2 regions of the Kitasatospora sp. NBC_00070 genome follow, and region 1 is predicted to be linked to the other one. Evidence: predicted binding sites of a transcription regulator. Region 1 holds the regulator's gene; the other holds the start of a gene.
What was found. The regulator HrcA, encoded in region 1, represses chaperone genes, less so after heat shock. The targets are predictions, from matches to a motif close to TTNGCACTCNGNNNNNCNGAGTGCNAA.
Positions count from the first base shown of each region.

Region 2: a site for HrcA is predicted at 2,374-2,400, ahead of groES (co-chaperone GroES). Genes of this name have one in related genera too.

Region 1 covers NZ_CP108247.1:2,165,756-2,169,846, forward strand. The annotation lists gene OHV05_RS10000 (16S rRNA (uracil(1498)-N(3))-methyltransferase) at 1-93, opposite strand, end outside; gene dnaJ (molecular chaperone DnaJ) at 133-1,272, opposite strand; gene hrcA (heat-inducible transcriptional repressor HrcA) at 1,330-2,361, opposite strand; gene htpX (zinc metalloprotease HtpX) at 2,584-3,501, shown strand; gene OHV05_RS10020 (hypothetical protein) at 3,511-4,089, shown strand.
Region 2 covers NZ_CP108247.1:2,868,070-2,872,160, reverse strand. The annotation lists gene OHV05_RS13075 (polysaccharide deacetylase family protein) at 1-725, shown strand, start outside; gene OHV05_RS13070 (THUMP-like domain-containing protein) at 701-1,879, opposite strand; gene OHV05_RS13065 (DUF6234 family protein) at 1,902-2,294, opposite strand; gene groES (co-chaperone GroES) at 2,544-2,849, shown strand; gene groL (chaperonin GroEL) at 2,949-4,091, shown strand, end outside.

The sequences.
Region 1 (4,091 bases):
ATGCCGCCCCTCGGGGCCGTCCAGCCGGACCACCCCGCCGGGGGCGATCCCGGCGAGACGGTCGGTGTCCACGACGAACACGGGGGCGGTCATGCGCGTGCCTTACCTCGAAGCCTGGTACCTGGATCCGGCTCAGCGGCCGTTGAACGCGTCCTTCAGCCGGGAGAACAGACCCTGCTGGCCCGGTGCGAACGTCCCGGAAGGCCGCTCCTCGCCGCGCAGCACCGCGAGGCGGCGGAGCAGGTCCTCCTGCTCGGGGTCGAGCTTGGTGGGGGTCTGCACCTCGACATGCACTATCAGGTCGCCCCGGCCGCCGCCGCGCAGGTGCGTGATGCCCCGGCCGTGCAGCGGGATCGACTGGCCGGACTGGGTACCGGGCCTGATGTCGACCTCCTCCAGACCGTCCAGGGTCTGCAACGGCACCTGGGTGCCGAGCGAAGCGGCCGTCATCGGGATGGTGACCGTGCAGTGCAGGTCGTCCCCGCGCCGCTGGAAGGTCGGGTGGCTGGTCTCGGCGATCTCGACGTACAGGTCGCCGGCGGGGCCGCCGCCGGGGCCGACCTCGCCCTCGCCCGCGAGCTGGATCCGGGTGCCGTTGTCGACACCGGCCGGGATCTTCACCGTCAGGGTGCGACGGGCCCGGACCCGGCCGTCGCCCGCGCACTCGGGGCACGGGGTCGGGACCACGGTGCCGAAGCCCTGGCACTGCGGGCACGGCCGCGAGGTCATGACCTGGCCCAGGAAGGACCGGGTGACCTGGGAGACCTCGCCCTTGCCGCGACACATGTCACAGGTCTGCGCCGAGGTGCCGGGGGCCGCGCCCTCGCCCGAGCAGGTGGTGCAGGTGACGGCGGTGTCCACCTGGAGTTCCTTGGTGGTGCCGAACGCGGCCTCCTCCAGGGTGATCTCCAGCCGGATCATCGCGTCCTGGCCGCGCCGGGTGCGCGAGCGCGGCCCGCGCTGACCCGAGGCCGCGCCGAAGAACGCGTCCATGATGTCGGAGAAGCCGAAGCCCGCCGCGCCCGCGCCGAAGCCGCCCGCGCCGCCGCCGTTGGGCGACAGCGGGTCGCCGCCGAGGTCGTAGACCTGGCGCTTGGCCGGGTCGGACAACACCTCGTAGGCGGCGTTGATCTCCTTGAACCGCTCCTGCGTCTTGGGGTCCGGGTTGACGTCCGGGTGCAGTTCGCGGGCAAGGCGCCGGAACGCCTTCTTGATCTCGTCCTGCCCCGCATCCCGTCGGACGCCGAGTACCGCGTAGTAGTCCGTGGCCACCAAATGCTCCGCTTGTTCCGCCTCTAGAAGTGCTGCGACTGGTCTGACAGTGCTCTGTTAGGACTCGGCCAGGATCTGACCCACGTACCGTGCCACCGCTCGCACCGCCCCCATTGTGCCCGGGTAGTCCATCCGGGTCGGTCCGATCACGCCCAGCTTCGCGACACTCTGATCGCCCGAACCGTAGCCGACCGAGACCACGGAGGTGGAATTGAGCCCCTCGTAGGCGTTCTCGTGGCCGATCCGGACCGTCATCCCCGCGTCCGCCGTCTCACCCAGGAGACGGAGCAGGACGACCTGCTCCTCCAGGGCCTCCAGCACCGGCTGGATGGTGAGCGGGAAGTCGTGGCCGAAGCGGGTCAGGTTGGCCGTACCGGCCAGCATGATCCGCTCCTCGTTCTGCTCGGCCAGCGTCTCGAAGAGGGTGGCCAGCACGGTGGTGACGGCGGGCCGGTCGGCGGGCTCGAAAGCCGCCGGCAGGTCCTCCAGCAGCCCGGGCACCTCGGGCAGCGGCCGGCCGACCGCCTGGGTGTTGAGCTTGGCCCGCAGGTCGGCCAGCACCGTCTCACCGACCGCCCCGGGGCAGTCGACCATCCGCTGCTCGACCCGGCCGGTGTTGGTGATCAGGACCAGCATCACCTTGGCCGGGGCCAGTGCCACCAGCTCGACGTGACGCACCGTCGAGCGGGACAGCGAGGGGTACTGGACCACCGCGACCTGCCGGGTCAGCTGCGCGAGCAGCCGGACCGTACGGGCCACCGTGTCGTCCAGGTCCACCGCGCCGTCCAGGAAGTGCCGGATCGCCCGGCGCTCGGGGGCGGTCATCGGCTTGACCTCGGCCAGCCGGTCGACGAACAGCCGGTACCCCTTGTCGGTGGGGATCCGGCCGGCGCTGGTGTGCGGCTGGTGGATGTAGCCGTCCTCCTCCAGGGCCGCCATGTCGTTGCGCACGGTGGCCGGGGAGACGCCGAGGTTGTGCCGCTCGACCAGGGCCTTGGAGCCGACCGGCTCCTCGGTGCCGACGTAGTCCTGGACGATCGCGCGCAGCACCGCGAGCTTGCGGTCGTCCAACGGCCGCTCGCTGTACATGGCCACGCACCTCCGTCTTCGCTTCCGTCCCGAACCTGACCCGTCCCCTGGCACTCAGCTGGGCAGAGTGCCAGGACAGTACCTGCCAGTGTAAGGCCCGACCCCGGCGGCAGGAACGGCACCGCCTGGTGATCCTTCTCCCTGTCCCACCCGCGCCACCCGTCGAATGCTCCCGGCAAGTGGCAGCATCGAAAGCGACAGATCCGGACATAAGGAGCAGCCATGTCGTCAGGTCAGCACTCCCGCTTCGCACCCGACCGCGGGCTGACCGGTCGGATGGTCACCACGATGTTCCTGATCGGACTGCTCTACGTCGGCTTCACCGGGCTGCTGATAGTGCTGCTCCGGGGGGCCTGGCCGCTGATCGTGCTGATCTCCGGCGGACTGTTCGTGGCCCAGTTCTGGTTCAGCGACCGGATCACCCAGCGGGCGATGGGCGCCCGCGAGGTGACGCCCGAGGAGTACCCGCAACTGCACGGCACCATCGACCGGTTGTGCGCGCTGGCCGACATGCCCAAGCCCCGGGTCGCGGTGACCGACACCGACATGCCGAACGCCTTCGCCACCGGCCGCAACCCCGAGCGCGCCGTGGTCTGCGTCACCACCGGACTGCTCCGGCGGCTGGAGCCGGAGGAGCTGGAGGGCGTGCTCGCGCACGAGCTCTCGCACGTGGCGCACCGGGACGTGGCGGTGATGACCATCGCCGGCTTCCTCGGCGTGCTGGCCGGGGTGATCACCCGAATCGCGCTGTACGGCGGCCTGATGAACGGGCGCGGCCGCAGCAACGACAGCAACGCCGCGCTGGCGATGATCCTGGTCCCGCTGGTCAGCATGGTGGTCTACGCGGCCGGCTTCCTGCTCACCCGGCTGCTGTCCCGCTACCGCGAGCTGGCCGCCGACCGGGCCGCCGCGCAGCTCACCGGGCGGCCCAGCGCGCTGGCCTCCGCGCTGACCAAGGTGACCGGCCAGATCGCCGCCATCCCGAGCGAGGACCTGCGTCGGGCACAGCCGTACAACGCCTTCTACTTCGCCCCGGCGCTGAGCGCCCGGGAGGCCGCGAGCCAACTGATGTCCACCCACCCGTCGCTGGAGCAGCGACTGGAGCAGCTCGGCCGGATCTCCGCCGAGCTCGGCCGCTGAGGAGGCACCGTGGGATTCCTGGACGCGCTCTTCGGCCGCAGCAAGCCGGTCCGGCCCGACCTCGACCAGCTCTTCGGGGTGCCTTCCGCCGCCCTCACCCTGGAGGCCGCCGCCGGCTTCCGCCCCACCGGCTTCGGCTCGGTCTGCTTCGCCGCCGTCGAGGGCGCCGCCTTCACCGAGGTGGCCGGCCAGATCCGCGCCCTGCTGGACGCCGACACCGAACGCGGCGGCGTCCCGGTCGAGGTCTCGCAGGACTCGTACGGCTACTCCTGGCTGCTCGCCCGGCACACCCCCGAGGAGCTGCCCGACCTGGTCAACGACCTGCACGCGGTCAACAGCGAGCTGGAGGCGAACGGCTTCGGCCCCCAGCTGCTCTGCTCCATCGTCGGCTTCCGCAACGCGGCCGACCGCCCGCTCGGCCTGGTCTACCTGTACAAGCGCGGCACCTTCTACCCGTTCGCCCCGCTGCCGGGCGAGAAGCGCGACAACCCGCTGGAGCTCCAGGTCAAGGCGATGCTCGGGAACGACCTGCGGGTGGAGCAGGACCTCACCCGCTGGTTCCCGGTCTGGGGCGCGCCGGGGCTGTAGGG
Region 2 (4,091 bases), 700 kb from region 1:
CCTCGGCCACGCCCGTGCAGGCGGCGGGCAACTGGGCCAAGTGGGGCCTGACCGCCCTGCCCCCGGCCCCCGCCGCCCCGGCCGACAAGCCGGTGAAGCTGACCGCCACCGGCCCGGTGCCGGTCTTCAGCGAAGTGCCGACCAAGGACAAGGTGGTCTTCGTGACCATCGACGACGGGGCCGAGAAGGACCCGAAGTTCGTCGAGATGATCACCGACCTGAAGATCCCGATCTCGATGTTCCTGACCCGGGACATCGTCAAGGACGACTACGGCTACTTCAAGCCGCTCCAGGCGCTCGGCAACCACGTGCACAACCACACCACCGACCACGCCCAGCTCAGCAAGGTCTCGGCGGAGAAGCAGAAGTCCGAGGTCTGCGACGCCCAGACCGCGCTCACCCAGCAGTACGGCAAGGCCCCGCTGCTGTTCCGCCCGCCGTACGGCGACGGGGCGCACACCCCGCAGCTGAACACCTCGGTGCAGCAGTGCGGCCCGCGCGCGATCGTGCTCTGGCGCGAGTCGATGCAGATCCACGACATGCAGTACCAGGCCGCCGACAAGAAGCTCAAGCCCGGCGACATCGTGCTGGCGCACTTCCGGGGCCCCAAGGACCTCAAGGGCGAGACGATGACCGAGATGTTCGCCGAGCTGCTGCGCCGGATCCAGGAGCAGGGCTTCGCGGTGGCCCGGCTGGAGGACTACATCCAGGCCCCGACCGGCTGACCCAGCATCATCAGCGGGCCCCGGTCGGTCCGGCAGAGGATCACCGTGACGCTGTGCGGGCCGCTCGGCTTCAGCTGTTTGCGCAGCTCCTCCGGGGTGATCGCGATGCCGCGCTTCTTGATCACCACGGTGCCGACGCCGCGCTCGCGGAGCAGCGCCTTGAGCTTCTTGACGTGGAACGGCAGCACGTCGGTCAGCTCGTAGGCGTGCGCGTACGGCGTCGGGACCAGCCGGTCCGAGGTCAGGTAGGCGATCATCGGGTCGATCAGCCGGCCGTCCACCTGCCCGGCCACCTCGGCCACCTGGTGGGCCCGGATCACCGCGCCGTCCGGCTCGTACAGGTAGCGCCCGACCGGCCCGGCCGCCGGGTCGGGCAGCTGACCGCCCGTCAGGGTGTGCGGGCCCGGCAGCAGGGTGGCCCGGTGCGGTTCGGCGGCTCCGGTGCCGAACCAGAGCACCGCCTCCTTGACCTCCCCGTGGTCGGAGACCCACTCCGCCTCGGCACCGTCGGGCACCAGCTCGTGCGGGATGCCGGGCGCCACCTTGAGCGCCCCGTACGGGGTCCGGCGGGCCGCCTCGACCGCCCAGGAGAGCGGCGGGGAGTACGCCTCCGGATCGAACACCCGCCCGCGCGCCGTCCGGCGCGCCGGGTCGGTGAAGACCGCGTCGTACCCGGTGACGTCCACCTCGGTGACGTCCGCGCAGCGCACCTCGATCAGCCCGGCCAGGCCCAGTGCGGCGGCGTTCGCCTCGGCCACCGCGCAGGTCAGCTCGTCCCGGTCGACCGCCAGCACCGCGATCCCGGCCCGGGCCAGCGCGATCGCGTCCCCGCCGATCCCGCAGCACAGGTCGGCCAGCCGCTTCACCCCGAGCCCGGCGAACCGCTGCGCCCGCCACTCGGCGACGCTGCGGCGGGTGGCCTGCTCCACCCCGTTCGGGGTGAAGTACAGCGCGTCGGCGTCGTCGCCGAACTTCGCCCTGGCCCGCTGCCGCAGCCTGGCCTGTTCGAGCGCCGCGCCGACCAGCTCGGCCGGGTGTGTCCGGCGCAGCCGGGTGGCCAGTGCCAGCTCCTCGTCGGGCTTGAACTCCCGCAGTTCGGCGAGCAGCGCCTGCCCCTGGTCGGTCAGCAGGGCCCGGAACGATTCGATCTCCACGGGCCCATTCTGCCGCTCCGGGTCAGTTGCACCGGCCGCTGCCGCTGAAGCAGGGCTGGTGGTTCGACGGGAGCGGCTCGGGCCTGGGGTCGTTGTCGTGCCGGTGCTGGTAGGCGTGGTTCGCCCCGCCGGTCAGCAGCACCGCGGTCAGCAGCAGCCCGTGCAGCACGGCGGTGACCCGCAGCCGCCTGCGCCAGGCGAGCGCCGTCACGGCCAGCAGCCAGAGAGCCAGCGCGCCGACCGTCAGGATCGGCGTCCAGTCGTACGGCTCCGGCCCGGTGTCCTGGTCACCCCAGTGCCGGAAGGCCAGCGAGACGAAGGCGAACCAGCCGCCCACTGCGGAGAGCAGCAGGAACAGGAACGCTGAGACGAGGTCCGTCGCGAGGTCCGGACGAGGGCGGGTGGCAGCCGGCATGGTGCCGATCCTGCCCGGCCGGGGCAGGCTCGCGCATGAGTACGGGTACTCGTTTCCGGCGGTTCTCCGGGCCACGCCGTTGGCACTCTGGTTGACTGAGTGCTAACGGCCGCCTATGGTCGTTCCTGGCACTCCCCACCGGGTGAGTGCTAACGCGATGAAGCGAGTCTGACCCCCGCGACGGCAGACCCGTTCCCATCGCCACCTACCTGAAGAACAACCCCGTAATCTCCGAAGGGGAGCTCGGACGTGACCGCCAGCAGCAAGGTTGCCATCAAGCCGCTCGAGGACCGCATTGTGGTCCAGCCGCTCGACGCCGAGACCACCACGGCCTCCGGCCTGGTCATCCCGGACACGGCGAAGGAGAAGCCCCAGGAGGGCGTCGTCCTGGCCGTCGGCCCGGGTCGCTTCGAGGACGGCCAGCGTCTCCCGCTGGACGTCGCCGTCGGCGACATCGTCCTGTACTCGAAGTACGGCGGCACCGAGGTCAAGTACCAGGGTGAGGAATACCTGGTCCTCTCGGCGCGCGACGTTCTCGCCATCATCGAGAAGTAAGACGTACCAGCCCGCCCCGGATTCTTGTCACCAGTGACAGGGGCCCGGGGCGCGGTTGTTGGCTCACGTCGTCAGTAGACCCCTTTAGGAAACGGAATCATGCCGAAGATCCTGCAGTTCGACGAGGACGCCCGCCGCTCGCTCGAGCGTGGCGTGAACAAGCTGGCCGACACCGTCAAGGTGACCATCGGTCCCAAGGGCCGCAACGTCGTCATCGACAAGAAGTTCGGCGCCCCGACCATCACGAACGACGGCGTCACCATCGCCCGTGAGATCGAGCTGGACGACCCGTACGAGAACCTTGGCGCGCAGCTCGTCAAGGAGGTCGCCACCAAGACCAACGACGTCGCGGGCGACGGCACCACCACCGCCACCGTGCTGGCCCAGGCCCTGGTCAACGAGGGTCTCCGGAACGTCGCCGCCGGCGCCGGCCCGGCCGCCCTGAAGAAGGGCATCGACAAGGCCGTCGCCGCCGTCTCCGCGCACCTGCTCGCCAGCGCCCGGGAGATCGAGGGCAAGGAGGACGTGGCCGCCGTCGCGTCCCTGTCCGCCCAGGACCAGCAGGTCGGCGACCTGATCGCCGAGGCGATCGACAAGGTCGGCAAGGACGGTGTCATCACCGTCGAGGAGTCGAACACCTTCGGCGTGGAGCTCGACTTCACGGAGGGCATGCAGTTCGACAAGGGCTACCTGTCGCCGTACTTCGTCACCGACGCCGAGCGTCAGGAAGCGGTCCTCGAGGACCCGTACATCCTGATCAACCAGGGCAAGATCTCCTCGATCCAGGAGCTCCTCCCGCTGCTCGAGAAGATCCTGCAGGGCGGCACCTCCAAGCCGCTGCTGATCATCGCCGAGGACGTGGACGGCGAGGCGCTCTCCACCCTCGTGGTCAACAAGATCCGTGGCACCTTCAACGCCGTCGCGGTGAAGGCCCCCGGCTTCGGCGACCGCCGCAAGGCCATCCTCGGCGACCTGGCCACCCTCACCGGTGCCACCGTCATCTCCGAGGAGGTCGGCCTCAAGCTCGACCAGGCCGGCCTGGACGTGCTGGGTACCGCCCGCCGCATCACCATCACCAAGGACGACACCACGGTCGTCGACGGTGCCGGTGACTCGGAGGCCGTGGCCGGTCGGGTCAACCAGATCAAGGCCGAGATCGCCAACACCGACTCGGACTGGGACCGCGAGAAGCTGCAGGAGCGCCTGGCCAAGCTGGCCGGCGGCGTCTGCGTGATCAAGGTC